One region of the Aromatoleum evansii genome, then DNA from elsewhere that is predicted to be linked to it. Evidence: predicted binding sites of a transcription regulator. Region 1 holds the regulator's gene; the other holds the start of a gene.
What was found. The regulator sigma-54, encoded in region 1, starts transcription at its own class of promoters, with help from an activator protein. The targets are predictions, from matches to a motif close to TGGCACGCTTNCTGCTNA.
Positions count from the first base shown of each region.

Region 2: the regulator sigma-54 is predicted to act here: its motif matches at 2,381-2,398, upstream of U5817_RS18910 (glutamate/aspartate ABC transporter substrate-binding protein).

Region 1 is NZ_CP141259.1:5,027,501-5,034,603, forward strand. Features, by position in the region: gene thiL (thiamine-phosphate kinase) at 1-384, shown strand, start outside; gene U5817_RS23540 (phosphatidylglycerophosphatase A) at 406-885, shown strand; gene U5817_RS23545 (nicotinamide-nucleotide amidohydrolase family protein) at 890-1,369, shown strand; gene recA (recombinase RecA) at 1,455-2,489, shown strand; gene recX (recombination regulator RecX) at 2,507-2,956, shown strand; gene lptB (LPS export ABC transporter ATP-binding protein) at 2,943-3,665, shown strand; gene U5817_RS23565 (RNA polymerase factor sigma-54) at 3,687-5,135, shown strand; gene hpf (ribosome hibernation-promoting factor, HPF/YfiA family) at 5,165-5,491, shown strand; gene ptsN (PTS IIA-like nitrogen regulatory protein PtsN) at 5,628-6,113, shown strand; gene hprK (HPr(Ser) kinase/phosphatase) at 6,082-7,023, shown strand.
Region 2 is NZ_CP141259.1:4,039,422-4,046,524, reverse strand. Features, by position in the region: gene U5817_RS18925 (NCS1 family transporter) at 1-323, shown strand, start outside; gene puuE (allantoinase PuuE) at 338-1,273, shown strand; gene U5817_RS18915 (alpha/beta hydrolase) at 1,255-2,124, opposite strand; gene U5817_RS18910 (glutamate/aspartate ABC transporter substrate-binding protein) at 2,444-3,352, shown strand; gene U5817_RS18905 (amino acid ABC transporter permease) at 3,530-4,267, shown strand; gene gltK (glutamate/aspartate ABC transporter permease GltK) at 4,269-4,958, shown strand; gene U5817_RS18895 (amino acid ABC transporter ATP-binding protein) at 5,007-5,735, shown strand; gene U5817_RS18890 (ATP-binding protein) at 6,104-7,103, shown strand, end outside.

The DNA of each region.
Region 1 (7,103 bases):
GCCTTCGGGCAGGCGCTGCGCGGCGTCGCCAGCGCGATGCTCGACGTCTCCGACGGCCTGCTCGGCGATCTCGGCCACATCCTTGAATGTTCCGGCTGCGGCGCGCGCATCGAGGTCGAAGCGCTGCCGCTGGCCGCCCTGCGTGCCTGCGGGGCCGACGAAGTCCTCGCGCGGCGCTGCCTGCTGTCCGGCGGCGACGACTATGAGCTCCTCTTCACCGCGGCGCCGACACGACGCGAGCACCTCGCCGCCCTCGCCGGCAAGCACGGACTGCCGTTGTCGCGCATCGGCACGATCACCGCGAACGCCGATGAACTCGTACTTCGCGAAGCCGACGGGCGCGAGCACACCACGACCCACGCCGGCTACGACCATTTCGCCTGAATCCTCCCGCCCAAGCCGTCCATGCGTCCCACCGTCCGCCTGCTCCTGAGCCACCCCGCCCACTTCATCTCGCTCGGCTTCGGCTCGGGCCTCTCGCCGCGCGCCCCCGGCACCGCCGGCACCCTCGCCGCCTGGCTGCTCTACCCACTGCTGCGCGCGCCGATCTCGGATTTCGTCTTCCTCGCGCTGCTCGCGAGCTTCTTCGTCGCCGGCATCATCGCCGCCGACCGCACCGGCCGCGCCCTGGGCGCATCGGACCACGGCGCGATCGTGTGGGACGAGATCGTCGCGTTCTGGCTGGTGCTGTTCTTCGCCCCGCCCGGCCTCGCGTGGCAGGCGGCGGCCTTCGTGCTGTTCCGCTTCTTCGACATCGTCAAGCCGCAACCCATCCGCTGGGCCGACAGCCGCATCGGCGGCGGCTTCGGCGTGATGCTCGACGACCTGATCGCCGCCGGCTATGCGATTCTCGCGCTTGCGGTGCTGAAGCATTTGCTGGGGTGATCCGATGAACGACGACGAACTGCACGCCCTGTCGCGCCGCGTCGGCGACTGGCTCGCCGCGCGCGGTGCCACGCTCGCCTGCGCCGAATCCTGCACCGGCGGCTGGGTCGCCGAGACCGTCACCGCCACCGCCGGCAGCTCCGGCTGGTTCGACCGCGGCTTCGTGACCTATTCCAACGAGGCCAAGCAGGAGCTCCTCGGCGTCGCTGCGGCGACGCTCGCCGGCAGCGGCGCGGTCAGCGAGGAGACGGTGTGCGAAATGGTCGCCGGCACCCTCGCGCACAGCCGCGCACGCTTTGCCCTCGCGGTTTCCGGCGTCGCCGGCCCCGGCGGCGGCACCGCCGCCAAGCCGGTCGGCATGGTGTGCTTCGCGTGGGGCGAACGTGACGGCGAACTGCGCAGCGAAACCGTTCACTTCACCGGTGACCGCACCCGGATCCGGCGCCAGGCGGTCATCCACGCACTCGCCGGCTTGATGACATAATCATTTTCAGGGCACCGTAATAGTGACCTGCAGCGCACCAGCAATCTCTGTGCCATAATTCCCCAACGTTTTGAAAGGACAGGACATGGACGACAACAAGGCCAAGGCCCTCGCCGCCGCGCTCTCGCAGATCGAGAAGCAGTTCGGCAAGGGTTCGATCATGCGGATGGGCGACGGCAACGTCGAGAAGGACATCCAGACCGTCTCGACCGGCTCGCTCGGACTCGACATCGCGCTCGGCCTCGGCGGACTGCCGCGCGGCCGCGTCGTCGAGATCTACGGCCCGGAATCGTCCGGCAAGACCACGCTGACGCTGCAGGTCATTGCCGAGATGCAGAAGCTCGGCGGCACCGCCGCCTTCATCGACGCCGAGCACGCGCTCGACGTCGGCTACGCCGAAAAGCTCGGCGTGAACATCACCGATCTGCTGATCTCGCAGCCCGACACCGGCGAGCAGGCGCTCGAGATCGCCGACATGCTGGTGCGCTCGGGCGGCGTCGACATCGTCGTCATCGACTCGGTCGCGGCACTCACCCCCAAGGCCGAAATCGAGGGCGAGATGGGCGACCAGCTCCCCGGCCTGCAGGCCCGCCTGATGAGCCAGGCGCTGCGCAAGCTCACCGCCAACATCAAGCGCACCAACACGCTGGTGATCTTCATCAACCAGATCCGCATGAAGATCGGCGTGATGTTCGGCAACCCGGAGACCACCACGGGCGGCAATGCGCTCAAGTTCTACGCCTCCGTGCGCCTCGACATCCGCCGTACCGGCGCGATCAAGAAGGGCGACGAGGTCGTCGGCTCGGAGACGCGCTGCAAGGTCGTCAAGAACAAGGTCTCGCCCCCGTTCAAGGAAGCGCACTTCGACATTCTCTACGGAGAGGGCATCTCGCGCGAAGGCGAGATCATCGACCTCGGCGTCGAGAAGAAGATCGTCGACAAGGCGGGCGCCTGGTACTCCTACCAGGGCGACAAGATCGGCCAGGGCAAGGACAACACGCGCGAGTTCCTGCGCGGCAATCCGGCGCTCGCGCGCGAGATCGAGAACAAGGTGCGCGTCGCGGTCGGCCTCAAGGAACTGCCGGCCGAGCCCGCGCAACCGGCTGCCGAGGCGGCCTGACGCCCCTTCACGGGATCATGCCGGAGACGAGCCTGCGGGAACGCGCGTTGCGGCACCTCGCGCGCCGCGAGCACTCGCGCGCCGAGCTCGCCCGCAAGCTCGCCCCGCACGGCTCCGCCGACGAGATCGAAGACGTGCTCGACCGCATCACCGAACTGGGCCTGCTCAGCGACCACCGCTTCGCCGAAGCCTGGGTGCGCAGCAAGGCCGCCCGCTTCGGCACCGCGCGGCTGCGCCGTGAGCTCGCCCAGCGCGGCGTCGGACGCGACACGATAGACGCCGCACTCGATGTCGAGGCGGTCGAGGATGACGTCGAACGCGCCCGCACCGTGTGGCGCGGCAAGTTCGGCGCCACGCCGGCCGACGCGCGCGAGTGGGCCAGGCAGGCGAGATTCCTGCAGGGGCGCGGCTTCGGCACCGACGTGATACGCAAGATATTGAAAGAGAACCCCGATGAGTCTGCTTAAGGTCGCCGGACTGCAGAAGCGCTACAAGGCGCGCACCGTCGTCCACGATGTCGGCTTCGAGGTCGGCAGCGGCGAAGTGGTCGGCCTGCTCGGCCCCAACGGCGCCGGCAAGACCACCTGCTTCTACATGATCGTGGGCCTCGTGCGTGCCGACGGCGGCGACATCCGCCTCGACGACGCCGAGCTCACGCACCTGCCCGTGCATGCGCGCGCGCGCCTCGGCCTGTCCTACCTGCCACAGGAAATGAGCGTATTCCGCAAGCTCACCGTCGCCGAGAACATCCGCGCCGTGCTGGAGCTGCGGGGCCTCGGCAGCGCACGCGTCGACGAGCTTCTCGAGGAACTCCTCGAGGAACTGGGCATCGCGCACCTGCGCGACAACACCTCGGTCTCGCTGTCCGGCGGCGAACGGCGCCGCTGCGAGATTGCCCGCGCGCTCGCGACCGACCCGCGCCTGATCCTGCTCGACGAGCCCTTTGCCGGCGTCGACCCGATCGCCGTGCTCGATATCCAGAAGATCATCCGCTTCCTGCGCGACCGCGGCATCGGCGTGCTGATCACCGACCACAACGTGCGCGAGACGCTCGGCATCTGCAACCGTGCCTACATCATCAGCGAAGGCCGCGTGCTCGCCAGCGGACGCCCCGACGAGATCGTCGCCAACGAACAGGTTCGCCGCGTCTATCTCGGCGAGCATTTCCGCCTCTGAGCCCACTATCGGCGAAGCGCCATGAAACCGTCCCTCCAGCTCAAGATCTCCCAGCACCTCACGCTGACGCCGCAGCTGCAGCAATCGATCAAGCTGCTGCAGCTGTCCACGCTGGAGCTGAACCAGGAGCTGGAACGCTTCCTCCTCGAGAATCCCATGCTCGAGCGCGAGGACGGCGACGGCAGCGATTTTTCGCCGGGCGCGGCCCAGGGCTCGAGCGAGCCGAGCGAAGCCGCCGGCAACCAGGCCGAAACACCTGCCTCCCCCGAGGAGGCGCATGGCGAGAGCGAGCCGGCAAGCTTCGACGAAGCCGGCGAATGGTCGAGCGCGAGCAGCGGCTCCTCGAACCGCGACGATGACGACGACACCGATTTCCAGGAACTGCAGGCCGCCGGCACCAGCCTGCGCGACCACCTCGACCAGCAGGTGAGCCTGTCGCCGCTGTCCGACCGCGACCGCGCGCTGGTGCGCTTCATCATCGAGGCGCTGGACGAGGACGGCTACCTCAACCAGTCGCTCGAAGAACTGCTGCCGCTGCTGCCGCCCGAGCTCGAATACGACCTCGACGACCTCTCGATCGCGCTGCACCACGTACAGAACCTCGACCCGGCCGGCATCGGCGCGCGCAACCCGCAGGAATGCCTGAGCCTGCAGCTCAGGGCGATGCCCTCCTGCCCGACGCGCGACCTCGCGCTGAAGATCGTCGACGAGCACCTCGACCTGCTCGCCGAGCGCAACTTCCTGCGCATCAAGCGCGCCACCGGCTGCGACGACGACGCGCTGCGCGCCGCGCACGCGCTGATCTGCCGTCTCGACCCGCATCCGGGCTCCCAGCACTCGGTGCAGGAGACGCGCTACATCCTGCCGGACGTCGTCGTGCGCAAGGTGCGCAACCGCTGGACGGTCACGCTCAACCCCGAGGCGATGCCCAAGCTGCGCATCAATTCGCTGTACGCCAGCATCCTGCAGCAGAACCGCGGATCGGGCGGCGCACTCACCAGCCAGCTGCAGGAAGCACGCTGGCTGATCAAGAACGTGCAACAGCGTTTCGACACCATCCTGCGGGTTTCGCAGGCGATCGTTGACCAGCAGCGGCAGTTCTTCGATTATGGAGATGTGGCGATGCGACCCCTGACGTTGAGGGAGATCGCGGACCAGCTCGAGCTGCACGAGTCGACGGTCTCGCGGGTCACGACGCAGAAGTTCATGGCCACACCGCGCGGCGTGTTTGAACTGAAGTATTTTTTCGGCAGCCACGTTGCCACCGACACCGGTGGGGCGGCATCTTCCACGGCGATTCGAGCGCTGATTCGCCAGCTGGTGGAGGCCGAAGACAGGAAAAAGCCCCTGTCCGACGCGAAAATTGCCGAGTTGTTGGGCCAGCAGGGTATCGTGGTGGCACGCAGGACGATCGCGAAGTACCGCGAGTCACTCAATATCCCGCCGGTCAGCCTGCGCAAAGCGATCTGAAAGACGATCTGACAATACGAGGAAACATCATGAATCTCACCATCACCGGACATCACGTCGAAGTCACCCCCGCGATCCGCGAGTACGTCAACACCAAGCTGGATCGCGTCATCCGCCACTTCGACAACGTGACCAGCGTCAACGTGATCCTGTCGGTGGAGAAGCTGCGCCAGAAGGCGGAAGTCACGCTGCACGTGCGCGGCAAGGACATCTACGTCGAGAGCGAGGACGGTGACATGTACGCGGCGATCGACAGCATGGCCGACAAGCTCGACCGCCAGGTGCTCAAATACAAGGGCAAGAACCACGACCATGGCCACGACACGCTGAAGCACCAGCAACCGACCGAGCTGTGATCCTTTAGTTCACGCCGGGGGTCCGGGGTGTGTTTATAATTCGCGCGTTTTCAACCCGCGCCTGCCGCACACCCCGAGCCTCCTCCCGCCCCCGATCGGCAGCGGCACGGCCCGTGTCGTGCAGGTGGTGATCCGCATGAGCCTCATCGCCGAACTCCTGCCTCCTTCGAACGTCGTCATCGATCTGGACGCGAGCAGCAAGAAGCGCGTCTTCGAACAAGCCGGCCTCCTGTTCGAGAACAATCAGGGCATCGCCCGCAGCGTCGTCTTCGACAGCCTGTTTTCACGTGAACGCCTCGGCTCGACCGGCCTGGGCCAGGGCATCGCCATTCCCCACGGCCGCATCAAGGGCCTGAAGGACGCCGCCGGCGCCTTCCTGCGCCTTTCGGTCCCGGTGCAGTTCGACGCCCCCGACGGCCGCCCGGTCACGATGCTGTTCGTGCTGCTGGTGCCCGAGCAGGCCAACGAGACCCACCTGCAACTGCTCTCCGAGCTCGCACAGATGTTCAGCGACCGCGATTTCCGCGAGCAACTGCAGAACGCACCCGACGTCGCAACGATCCATTCGCTGTTCGCCTCCTGGGGCCCGCATGCGGCAGACCAGCGTCGCGCGGCTGTATGACCTGCACCGCGAACAGCTGGAGCTGACGCACGTCAGCGGCCGGCTGGACCGGGTCATCTCGGTCAACGAAGAGCGCATCTGGCCAGCCGACCTCGTCGGCCACCTCAACCTGATCCACCCGACGCGCATCCAGATCCTGGGCGCGGCCGAACTCGCGTGGGCGCAGCGCCATGCGCGCGACAAGGTCGCCCACCACCTCACCGAGATCATCGGTGCGCGCCCGCCGGCGATCATCGTCGCCGACGGCTGCGCGATCCCCGACATCCTGCGCGGCATCTGCGAATACGCCGACGTCGCGCTGATCACGACGCCGCAGCCCTCCGCGAGCGTGATCGACCAGTTGCGCCTGTACATGTCGCGCGAGCTCGCCGAGAAGATCTCCCTGCACGGCGTGTTCATGGACGTGCTCGGCATCGGCGTGTTCATCACCGGCAGCTCGGGCGCCGGCAAGTCCGAGCTCGCGCTCGAGCTGATCTCGCGCGGTCACGGGCTGGTCGCCGACGACATCGTCGAGTTCTCGCGCATCGCGCCGACCGTGCTCGAAGGGCGCTGCCCGGAGATGCTCAAGGACTTCATCGAGGTGCGCGGCCTGGGCATCCTCAACATCCGCACGATCTTCGGCGAGACCGCCTGCCGGCGCAAGATGCGCCTGCGCCTGATCGTGCATCTGGAACGCCGCCTGCCGGGCCAGTCCGACCCCTCGCGCCTGCCGGTGCAGCGCGAGACGCAGGACATCCTCGGCGTGCCGGTGATCCGCACCACCCTGCCGGTCGCGGCCGGACGCAACATCGCGGTGCTGCTCGAAGCTGCCGTGCGCTCGACCATCCTGCAGTTGCGCGGCATCGATTCGACGCAGGAATTCATCGACCGCCAGCAGCGCCTGCTCGACGCGGACGGCGAAACCCTCTGAACGGCACGGCCGGCAAGACGCTTGCCGCAGTGCCGCATCGGCTGATACGCTCAATGTCTTTGCGCCGCCCCGCGAAGGCT
Region 2 (7,103 bases), 990 kb from region 1:
GGGTGCTGGTGAAGGACGAATCGGCGGGCGGACTGCAGGTCTTCGTGCAGACCTACTCCGCCTTCCTCGGCCCGATCTTCGCGGTGCTGGTGGTCGACTACTACATCCTGCGCCGCCGCATGCTGAACCTGCAGCATTTCTACGACGCCGAAGGCCCCTACCGCGGCGTGAACTGGGCCGGCATCGTCGCGACGGCGGTGGGTGCGGCCACGGCGCTGAGCTTCCCGGCGGTGTCGTGGTACGCGAGCCTGCTGCCGGCAGGGCTGACGTACTGGCTGCTGATGAACCACTGGGACGCGTGCAAGCGCTTCCGCGACAACTGAACAAGGTGAACGCAATGAAGATCGATCCGGACTACCCCCGCGACCTCGTCGGCTACGGCCGCAACCCGCCCCACGCGAACTGGCCCGGCCGTGCGCGCGTCGCGGTGCAGTTCGTGCTGAACTACGAGGAAGGCGGCGAGAACTGCGTGCTGCACGGCGACCCCGGCAGCGAGCAGTTCCTGTCCGAACTCTTCAACCCGCCCGCGATCCCCGATCGCCACCTGTCGATGGAAGGCATCTACGAGTACGGCTCGCGCGTCGGGGTGTGGCGCTTCCTGCGCGAGTTCGAGCGCCGCGGACTGCCGTTGACGATCTTTGGCGTGTCGATGGCGCTGCAGCGCCACCCCGAAGTGACCGCCGCCTTCCGCGAACTGGGCCACGAGATCGCCTGCCACGGCTGGCGCTGGATCCACTACCAGAACGTCGACGAGGCCACCGAGCGCGAGCACATGCGCATCGGCATGGAGATCATCGAGCGCATGACCGGCGAGCGCGCGCTGGGCTGGTATACGGGCCGCGACTCCCCCAACACGCACCGCCTCGTCGCCGACTACGGCGGCTTCCTGTACGACTCCGACTACTACGGCGACGACCTGCCGTTCTGGATGGAGGTGAAGAAGACCGACGGCGACACCGTGCCGCAACTGATCGTCCCCTACACGCTCGACACCAACGACATGCGTTTCGCGCTGCCGCAGGGCTTCTCGCACGGCGACGAGTTCTTCGAATACCTGCGCGACGCCTTCGACGTCATGTATGCCGAAGGCGACGAGCGCCCCGCGATGATGTCGGTCGGCATGCACTGCCGCCTGCTCGGCCGTCCGGCTCGCTTCCGCGCGCTGCAGCGCTTCCTCGACCACATCGAGAAGCACGACCGCGTGTGGGTATGCCGCCGCGTCGATGTCGCGCGCCACTGGCGTGAGCATCACCCCTACAGCCCGGCGCGCTGAAGAAAGGCCACGACGCCCGCGATCTCGCGTTCCATGTCGACGAAGGACTCGTGATCGCCGGGCAGGCTCAGGAGCTCGACGGTGCCCGGGCGGGCGGCGGCGAGGATCCGGCGGGCGTCGGCCGGGGGGACGACCGTATCCTGCTCGCCATGCACCAGCAGCACGGGGCAGTCCAGCCGGGTGATGCTGCGCAGCGGGGCAATGTCGTCGAACCGGTGCGCGATGGTGCGCTCCACATGGCCGAGGATGTAGCGCGCGACGATTCCCGGCACGTGCCTGCCGGCGAGCCAGCGGTTCATCATCTCCTGCGGGTGTGCGAAGGCCGCGACGCTGACCACCGCCGCAACGTCGTCACGGCGTGAGGCGGCAAGGAGGACGGCGCCGGCGCCGACGGAGTGGCCCAGCAACGCGATGCGCTGCGGGTCGATCTCCGCACGGCCTGCGAGCCAGTCGCAGGCGTGGCTCGCGTCTTCCGCGAAGCGCGGTAGCGAGGCGAAGCTGTCGGCGTCCGAGAGTCCGTGGCAGCGTGCATCGATGAGCAGCGTCGCGAAGCCGGCACGATGCAACGGGCCGGCCAGCGGCAGCATCATCTGCGCGTTGCCGCCCCAGCCGTGCACGATCACGACGGCGGGTGCGCGGCCCGCCGCCTCGGCGGGGATCAGCCAGGCGTGAAGCAGCCTGCCGTTCGTGGTCGGGATGCGTACCGTCTCGAAGGCGAGGCCTCGGGCCGCCGGGGTCTCCGTCTCGCGGAGGCGTGGCGCGGCGAGGCTCGCCCGTATCGCGTAATGCACCACGGCACGCAGGGTGACGAGTACGGCTGTGGTACCGGCGAGAAGGAGGAGGGCGGTCACGAGCGTAATGGCTGGCTCCCCGAGGTCTCGGAAATCGGTTCACGGTCTCATGGTTGGGGTGTGCAGCACAATTCGGGCGCAAGCGGGATGACGCCGGGGCGCTCATCGGATGCCGTCGTCGAACCCGGGTGGTGTTCGGAAAACCGAATGCACCAAAGGGGTGAGGTTCGGATTTCCGAACGGGTATGCACAACGCGGCGATCGGCTCGTTGCGCATTTCAAGGGCTGCGAGCCTTGCGCGCCGCAGCAAAAAAGCTGGCACGCCGTCTGCAATGGATATGGCCATCGGGATTATTTATCCCGCCATACCAAAGGAGACATGATGCAGCTGCGCAAGCCCCTGAATGCCACCCTGGCCGCCCTGATCACCGCCGGCGCCGTCGCCCTCGTGCCCGCCGTCGCGCAGGCCAACACGCTGCAGAAGATCAAGGAGACCGGCACGATCACGCTCGGCCACCGCGAATCCTCGATTCCGTTCTCCTACTACGACCAGAACCAGCAGGTGGTCGGCTATTCGCAGGAGATGATGCTGAAGGTCGTCGACGCCATCAAAGCCGAGCTGAAGATGCCCAACCTGCAGGTGCGCATGATGCCGGTCACCTCGCAGAACCGGATCCCGCTGGTGCAGAACGGCACCGTCACGATCGAGTGCGGCTCCACGACGAACAACTCCGAGCGCGCCAAGCAGGTCGCCTTCTCGAACACCCTCTTCATCGTCGGCACGCGCCTGATGACGAAGAAGGAGTCGGGCGTGACGGACTTCGAGCAGCTCGCCGGCAAGAACGTCGTGACGACCGCCGGCACGACCTCGGAGCGCCTGCTGCGCAGGATGAACGAGGAAAAGAAGCTCGGCATGAACATCATCAGCGCCAAGGACCACGGCGAATCCTTCCTGACGCTGGAAACCGGCCGCGCAGTCGCCTTCATGATGGACGACGCGCTGCTCTACGGCGAACTGGCGAAGGCCAAGCGCCCCGGCGACTGGGCGATCACCGGCACGCCTCAGTCGTATGAAGCCTACGGCTGCATGATGGCCAAGGACGATCCGGCCTTCAAGAAGGTGGTCGATGCCGCGATCGCGAAGACGATGACCTCCGGCGAGGCCGAGGCAATCTACAACAAGTGGTTCCTTGCGGCGATCCCGCCGAAGAACATCAACCTCGGCTTTCCGATCTCCGACGCGATGAAGAAGCTCTTCAAGGAGCCGAACGACCGCCCGTTCGAGTGATCGCCCGCCAGGCCCGGCCGGCGAACGGGCCGGCTGCCGCCTGAAGCGGAAGCCGGAACTCCCGTTCCCGGCTTCCGCCCCTGAAGCCTCTCCGCCGCTGGCGTCTTGCGCGCCGGAGGCCGGCTGCGCCCGCCGCATCCGCCGGGGCCTTCCCCTCCGACGTTTCTGGAGTCTTGCATGGAATACCAATGGAATTGGGGCGTGTTTCTGCTCCCGAGCGCGGTCAATGACGGCACCTACCTGGACTGGATGATCGCCGGCCTGCAGACGACGCTGTCGCTGTCGCTGTCGGCGTGGATGATCGCGCTGCTGCTGGGCGCGGTGGTCGGCGTGCTGCGCACCGTGCCGCATCGCGGGCTGGCCTTCGGCGCGACAGCCTACGTCGAGATGTTCCGCAACATCCCGCTGCTGGTGCAGCTCTTCTTCTGGTACTTCGTGCTGCCCGAAATGCTGCCGACTGCGGCCGGCGACGCCTTCAAGGCGCTGAACCCGATCGCGCAGCAGTTCGTCGCGGCGATGGTGTGCCTGGGCTTCTTCACCAGTGCGCGCGTCGCCGAGCAGGTGCGCTCGGGCATCAACGCCCTGCCGCGCGGGCAGAAGAACGCCGGCCTCGCGCTGGGTCTCACGCTGCCGCAGACCTACCGCCACGTGATGCTGCCGATGGCCTTCCGCCTGGTCGTGCCGCCGCTGACGTCCGAGTTCCTCAACGTGTTCAAGAACTCCGCGGTGTGCTCGACGATCGGGCTGCTCGAACTCGCCGCGCAGGGCCGCCAGCTGGTCGATTACACCGCGCAGCCCTACGAGTCCTTCGTCGCGGTGACGGTCGCCTACCTGATGATCAACGTCGTCGTGATGCTCCTGATGCGCAAGGTGGAAGTCCTCGTGCGCGTCCCCGGTTACCTCGGAGGCAAGTGAAATGTTCGGTTCCTACGAATTCGACTGGTCGTCGATCCCCGGCTCGCTGAACTTCCTCGGCCAGGGCCTGCTGGTGTCGCTGGAGATCACCGCGCTGGCGATCGTCGCCGGCATCGTGTGGGGCACGCTGCTGGCGATGGCGCGCCTGTCGTCGATCAAGCCGCTCGCGTGGGCCGCGGCCGGCTACGTGAACCTTTTCCGCGCCATCCCGCTGGTGATGGTGCTGCTGTGGTTCTTCCTCATCGTGCCGAAGTTCCTCGAGAGCTTCCTTGGCCTGCCGCCGGGCTCCGACGTGCGCCTCGCCTCCGCGATGATCGGCTTCGCGCTGTTCGAGTCCGCCTATTACGCCGAGATCATCCGCGCCGGCATCCAGTCCGTGCCCAAGGGCCAGCTCGCCGCCGCCCACGCGCTGGGCATGAGCTACCCGCAGGCCATGCTGCACGTCGTGCTGCCGCAGGCCTTCCGCAACATGGTGCCGCTGCTCCTGACGCAGGCGATCATCCTGTTCCAGGACACCTCGCTCGTCTATGTGTCGGCGCTCGCCGATTTCTTCGGCGCGGCCTACAAGGTGGGCGACCGCGACGGCCGGCTCGTGGAGCTGGTGCTCTTCGCCGGTGCCGTCTATTTCGTCCTGTGCTTCGCGGCCTCGCAGGGCGTGCGCCACTTCCAGCGCCGCCTGCAGCGCGCCTGAGCGCCGTCGCGTCCTCTACCGAACAGCTACGCATTCAAGGATATCGTCATGATCACGATCGACAAGGTCAGCAAGCATTACGGCAACTTCCAGGTCCTCACCGATTGCAGCACCCACGTCAATAAGGGCGAGGTGGTCGTCGTGTGCGGCCCCTCCGGTTCCGGCAAATCCACCCTCATCAAGTGCGTGAATGGCCTCGAGCCCTTCCAGGACGGCCAGATCCACGTGAACGGCACCTCGGTCGGCTCGCCCAAGACCAACCTCTCCAAGCTGCGTTCGCATGTCGGCATGGTGTTCCAGCACTTCGAGCTGTTCCCGCACATGACGATCCGCGACAACCTGACGCTCGCGCAGGTCAAGGTGCTCAAGCGCGACAAGGACGAGGCGGCGGAAAAGGGCCTGTACTTCCTCGACCGCGTCGGCCTCAAGGCGCACGCACACAAGTTCCCCGGCCAGCTCTCGGGCGGCCAGCAGCAGCGCGTCGCGATCGCCCGTGCGCTCGCGATGGACCCGATCTGCATGCTGTTCGACGAGCCCACCTCGGCGCTCGACCCCGAGATGATCAACGAGGTCCTCGACGTCATGACTGAGCTGGCGCAGGAAGGCATGACGATGATGTGCGTCACGCATGAGATGGGCTTCGCGAAGCGCGTCGCGCACCGCGTGATCTTCATGGACCACGGCAGGATCGTCGAGGACGACAGCAAGGAAGCCTTCTTCGCGAACCCGCGTTCTGAGCGTGCGCAGCAGTTCCTCGCGAAGATCCTCCAGCACTGAGGTTTGGCGGCACGAGGCGGGGATTCGCCAGCCGCACTGAACTTGTGTAATGGTGCACGCCGTACGGCACTTAACGTCGCTCCCTCCCCTTCAAGGGGGTGGAGCAGGGGTTTCGCGGAGCGCAGCTCCGTGCCTGCGGAACGGCGGAGCGAAGCGGAGACTCCCGGGTTGGGGTGGGGATGGGTGGACTCCGCAGCGTCTGCAAGAAACCCATCCCCATCCTGTCCTTCCCCTTGAAGGGGAAGGAACCTGCTAATCGCGCCTTGCGAACTCCAACCACGATGAGGTTGTCGTGCCGGGCAATGGCATGTCTCATTGAGAGCCCGCCTCTACACTAGAATCCCCGCACCGCCCTTCAACCGTTATCGATGCCCCCGCGCCCACGTCTCCACGTCGCCGCCCGTCTCGCGCTGGTCGCCCTGTGCATGCTGCTGGCGGGCGTCGCCGTCCATCACTTCAGCGCCCGCGCCGGCCTCGCCGCGCTGCGTGCCGACACGCGCCACGACCTCGATCTGTTGGCGACAGCGGTCGACGGGTCCGTCACGCGCTACGAACATCTGCCCAGCGCGGTCGCGCTGAGCAGCGAGGTCCTCCACCTGCTGCGCGCAGCAGAGCTGGAGCGCGAAACGCTTCAGCCCGCCGCCAACCACTACCTCGAACGGCTGAACAGCTTCTTCGGCGGCCTGGCGATCTTCGTCCTCGATACCGAGGGCACGGTGGTCGCATCCAGCGACTGGATCTACTCCGACAACCTGCTCGGGCAGAACCAAAAGCTGCGCTCCTACTTCCAGGCCGCCGTGCGCGGCGCGCCGGACCGCTACTACGCCATCGACGAGACGCGCAACGAGGCCGGCTACTTCTTCGCTCACCCGATCCGCGACGAAGGCCAGGACTGGCGCGTCGTCGGCGTCGCGGTCGTCAAGATCGGCCTCGCCGATCTCGAGCGCCGCTGGATGCCGCGCAACGAGCCGGTGCTGCTGGCCGACGCCAACGGTGTCGTGATCGTCGCGTCGGTGCCGGACTGGAGATACACCGCGCTGCGGCCGCTGAGCGGCGAGGTCGCCGCCGAGATCGGTGCCACCCGCCGCTTCGCCGAGCACGTGATCCGGCCCTTTCCGGCCGCACTCGGCATGCCAAGCGCAGGCGAGTCGCTCCTCGTCTCGTTTCCAGAAGCGCCGACGCTCGCCGGCGAGCGCCGCCTGACGGCGCGCGATTTCCTCGTGGAGACGCGCCTGCTGCCGGGGACCGGCTGGCAGCTCATGACCTTCGCCGACTTGCGCGGGCGCCGCGCCGATGCCCTCACCGACGCCGCGCTCGGCGCCGCCGCGACGGGCTGCGTGCTGCTGCTTGGCCTCTTCCTGCAGCAGC